Regions from separate parts of the Streptomyces sp. NPDC034085 genome, predicted to be linked through region 1. Evidence: riboswitches for the same ligand, from Rfam matches in the RefSeq annotation. Region 1 holds a riboswitch; the other holds the start of a gene.
The links. A riboswitch is a leader RNA that binds a small molecule or an ion and turns the genes downstream of it on or off. The one in region 1 is predicted to bind ZMP and ZTP.
Positions count from the first base shown of each region.

Region 2: linked by a shared signal. The riboswitch ahead of ACZ501_RS06655 (serine hydroxymethyltransferase) and the one ahead of ACZ501_RS25490 (bifunctional 5,10-methylenetetrahydrofolate dehydrogenase/5,10-methenyltetrahydrofolate cyclohydrolase) in region 1 are both predicted to bind ZMP and ZTP.

Region 1 is NZ_JBVISL010000008.1:118,387-120,763, reverse strand. Features, by position in the region: gene ACZ501_RS25495 (methyltransferase domain-containing protein) at 1-755, opposite strand, end outside; ZMP/ZTP riboswitch at 813-915, shown strand; gene ACZ501_RS25490 (bifunctional 5,10-methylenetetrahydrofolate dehydrogenase/5,10-methenyltetrahydrofolate cyclohydrolase) at 976-1,821, shown strand; gene ACZ501_RS25485 (MAB_1171c family putative transporter) at 1,849-2,377, opposite strand, start outside.
Region 2 is NZ_JBVISL010000002.1:308,872-311,248, reverse strand. Features, by position in the region: gene ACZ501_RS06655 (serine hydroxymethyltransferase) at 32-1,300, opposite strand; ZMP/ZTP riboswitch at 1,336-1,426, opposite strand; gene rocD (ornithine--oxo-acid transaminase) at 1,544-2,377, shown strand, end outside.

The DNA.
Region 1 (2,377 bases):
TTCTTGCGGGCCTCGATGAGGAAGCGGGCGGTGTGCGCGACGAACGGACCTTCGCGTTCGATCCGTTCGTGGAGCTCCCGCAGCCGGTCCCGGTACTGCCCGACCGTGAAGCCGGGCACCATCCAGATCACCTTCCGGAGGAAGTAGACCACGGCTCTGATGTCGTGGAACTCGGTCCGCAGCCGTTCGGAGCGCAGGTCGACGACCTCCAGGCCGGCCCGGGCGGCGTCGGCGACCGCGTCGTCGGGGTGCCGGGCGCGCCGGACCTCCTGCGGCTGCGGGCCGAGGAAGTACTCGACGAGCTCGAAGACGCTGGCCGGACCCACCTGCTGTGACAGGTAGGTGCCGCCCGGTGACAGCACCCGGGCGATCTCGTCCCACCAGATGGTCACCGGGTGCCGGCTGGCCACCAGCTCGAAGGCCTCGTCGCCGAAGGGCAGCGGCGGCTCGTCGGAGTCCGTGACCACGACCGCGCCCAGCGGGTGCAGCAGCCGGGTCGCCCGCCGGACGTTCGGCGGCCAGGACTCCGTGGCGGCCGTCAGGGCGGGCAGCGGGCCGGCCCCGGCGAGCACCTCGCCCCCGCCGGTCTGGACGTCCAGGACGGAACCGACGCGGGCGAGGCGCTCGCCCAGCAGGCGCTGGTAGCCCCAGGAGGGCCGCTGCTCGGTGGCCCGGCCGTCGAGCCAGGAGAAGTCCCAGCCGTCCACGGAGACGGACTCCGCCTCCGCGACGAGATGGTCGAAAGTGCGTGTCATGTCCCGATCGTCCCAGGCCGGGCCCCGGTCGACCACCGGTTATGTCGACTACAGTGGACCCCGGGCCGTGACTGGCGTTCGGGTGGATCACCACCGGGGAGCGGCCCGGCGTACGTCCGTACGGTCCGTACGTCGTCTGCCGCGCGCCTGGGCGAACCGCGATCCGCAGCGACGTTCAGGAGACCCCGTGACGACTGCCCCCACCGCCACCGCCCAGCTGATGGACGGCACCGCCCTCGCCCGCCGCGTCTCGGAGCGGACCGCCGCCCTCGCGGCGAAGATCACCGAGCGCACCGGCACCGCGCCCTGCCTCGCCACCGTCCTCGTCGGCGAGGACCCCGCGTCCGTCACCTACGTACGGATGAAGCAGAACCGCTGCGCCAAGGCCGGGATCACCTCCCGCCACGTGGAGCTGCCGGCCGCGACCACCACCGAGGAGCTCGTCGCCGCCATCACCGCCCTCTCGGAGGACCCGGAGATCAGCGGCATCCTGCTCCAGCACCCCGTCCCGCACCACATCGACGAGCGCGCCGCCTTCGAGGCCATCGCCCCGGGCAAGGACGTCGACGGTGTGACCATGCACTCCTTCGCCGCCATGGGCTTCGGCCTGCCCGGCTTCGTCTCCTGCACCCCCGGCGGCATCATGCGCCTGCTCGCCGAGTACGAGGTGGACCTCACCGGCAAGCACGCCGTCGTGGTCGGCCGCAGCGCGATCCTGGGCAAGCCCGCCGGGATGCTGCTGCTGGAGCAGAACGCCACCGTCACCTACTGCCACTCCCGCACCCAGGACCTGCCCTCGATCGTGCGCCAGGCGGACGTGCTGGTCGCCGCCGTCGGCAAGGCCGAGTTCATCCGCGGCGAGGACATCAAGCCCGGCGCGGTCGTCCTGGACGCCGGCTACAACGAGGGCAACGTCGGCGACGTCCACTTCGAGTCGGCCGCCGCCCGCGCCTCCCTGATCACCCCGGTGCCCGGCGGCGTCGGCCCGATGACCATCGCGGTGCTGCTGGAGCAGACCGTGCAGGCCGCCGCGGCCCAGGCCGGACTGGACCTCGCGGAGCTCTGAGCGGGCGACCGCCGCCAGGCCGTGCCGTCACAGGCCCTCCCGGCCGGCGGGGCCCGGCACGCACGCTCCCCGGGGGCGGCCCGCCAGGACCCCCCGGCGGGCCGCCGCCACGATCGGGGAGCTGCGGAACTCCCGGGCGAGCGCGGCCAGCGGATGCCCGTCGGGACGGCACGGGGAGGGGTCCGCGGGGAACGCGGCGGGGGCGCCCGCCCCCTCCGCCGCGGCCCGTACCCGGCAGGCGTCCGCGAGCATGGCCGCGTCCGCCACGACGGCGGCGCCCCGCTCGCTCAGGCCCTGGCGGCGCGCGGCCCCGTACGCCGCCGACCGGACGGCCGGGTCGAACCAGCCCGCCAGCGCCAGCAGCCCGTCGTCGATCACCGACTCGCGGTGGATCAGCCGGATCCCCACCGGCGACCACCAGGTCAGCGGGACCGTCGCCACGCTGCGGTGGGCGAAGCCGCGCAGCGCCTTCCACAGCGGGCGCAGCCGCCGGTACTGGCTGAAGTCCCGCCAGGCCGCCGAGCCGCCGACCATCGGGACGATGAACCCGGTGCCC
Region 2 (2,377 bases), on a different contig from region 1:
GCTCCGCGCAGCGGGAGCTCGGGGGCTGGGGCTACGCCAGCGGGAGGCCCGGGGCCGGGTAGGCGGCCAGGAGGTCGGCGACCTCGGCGCGGACGGCGCCCAGGGCCGGCTCGTCGTCCTTGGCGGCCGCGTCGACGGCGCGGGAGATCCACTCCGCCACCAGCGGCATGTGCTCCACGCCCAGCCCCCGCGACGTCAGCGACGGCGTACCGATGCGGATGCCCGACGGGTCGAACGGCTTGCGCGGGTCGAACGGCACCGTGTTGTAGTTCACCACGATCCCCGCCCGGTCCAGCGCCTTCGCCGCGACCTTGCCCGCCACGCCCCGCGAGGTCAGGTCCATCAGGATCAGGTGGTTGTCCGTGCCGCCCGAGACGAGGTCGAAGCCCCGCTCCAGCAGCGCCCCGGCCAGCGCCTTCGCGTTGGCGACGACCGCGTGGGCGTACGAGACGAACGACGGCTGCGCGGCCTCGTGGAGGGCCACGGCGATGCCGGCCGTCGTCTGGTTGTGCGGGCCGCCCTGGAGGCCGGGGAAGACCGCCTTGTCGATGGCCTTCGCGTGCTCCTCCCGGCACATCAGCATCGCGCCGCGCGGCCCGCGCAGGGTCTTGTGGGTGGTCGTGGAGATCACGTCCACGTGCCCCGCCGGGGAGGGGTGGGCCCCGCCCGCGATCAGGCCCGCGATGTGGGCGACGTCCGCGACCAGGACCGAGCCCGCCTCCTCGGCGATCGAGGCGAAGGCGGCGAAGTCGATGGTCCGGGGCAGGGCCGTACCGCCACAGAAGATGATCTTCGGGCGCTCCGCGAGGGCCAGCGCCCGGACCTCGTCGTAGTCGATGAGGCCGGTGTCGGCCCGGACGCCGTACTGGACGCCCCGGAACCATGAGCCCGTCGCCGAGACCCCCCAGCCGTGCGTCAGGTGCCCGCCCATCGGCAGGGCCATGCCCATCACCGTGTCCCCGGGCCGGGCGAAGGCCAGGTAGACGGCCAGGTTCGCCGGCGAGCCCGAGTACGGCTGGACGTTGGCGTGGTCCACCCCGAACAGGCCCTTGGCCCGCTCGACCGCCAGCGCCTCGACGCGGTCGATGTTCTGCTGGCCCTCGTAGTAGCGGCGGCCCGGGTAGCCCTCGCTGTACTTGTTCTGCAGGACCGTGCCGGAGGCCTCCAGGACCGCCGCGGAGACGTAGTTCTCGCTGGGGATCAGCCGCAGCGTCTGTGCCTGGAGGGTCTCCTCGGCGGTGACGAGCGAGGCGAGCTCGGGGTCGGTGGCGTACAGGGCGGGCTGGCGGTGCGCGGTCATCGCGGCTCCTCCGGGGTCGATGTCGTCTCTCGTCCCCGCGAGGCCCAGGCGAGCGGCCCTGTCTGCGGTCGTACGCGCACGACTCCCCCGGAGTCCGTTCTCCGTGCGCCAGTCGCCGTGCGTACCGCACACCCTAGCGGGCGCGGCTACGGGGAGGTTTCCGGGTCCACGATCCGAGCGACGATACAAAGGACGTCACCCACGTCACCCGCGCCACCAGCCAGACGGACGATCGGAGACCCCGTGTCGAGAACTGCTGATGCCATCCGCTCCGCCGAGGAACACAGCGCGCACAACTACCACCCCCTGCCGATCGTCGTCGCGTCGGCGGACGGGGCGTGGATGACCGACGTGGAGGGCCGCCGGTACCTCGACATGCTCGCCGGGTACTCGGCGCTCAACTTCGGCCACGGCAACCGCCGGCTGATCGACGCCGCCCGGGCCCAGCTGGAGCGGGTCACGCTCACCTCCCGCGCCTTCCACCACGACCGCTTCGCCGACTTCTGCACCGAACTGGCCGCGCTGTGCGGCAAGGAGATGGTGCTGCCCATGAACACGGGCGCGGAGGCGGTGGAGACGGCGGTCAAGACGGCCCGCAAGTGGGGGTACGAGGTCAAGGGCGTCCCCGACGGCCAGGCCAAGATCGTCGTCGCGGCGAACAACTTCCACGGCCGTACGACGACCATCGTGTCCTTCTCCACCGACCACGAGGCCCGCGACCACTACGGCCCCTACACACCCGGCTTCGAGATCGTCCCGTACGGGGACCTGACCGCCCTCGACGCCGCCGTCACCGCCAACACGGTGGCCGTGCTGCTGGAACCGGTCCAGGGCGAGGCGGGCGTCCTCGTCCCGCCCGCCGGATACCTGCCGGGCGTACGGGAGCTGACGCGCCGGCGGAACGTGCTGTTCATGGCGGACGAGATCCAGTCGGGCCTGGGCCGCACCGGCCGGACCTTCGCGTGCGAGCACGAGGGCGTCGTGCCCGACGTGTACGTGCTGGGCAAGGCGCTCGGCGGCGGGGTGGTGCCCGTGTCCGCCGTGGTCGCCGACCGGGACGTGCTCGGGGTGTTCCGC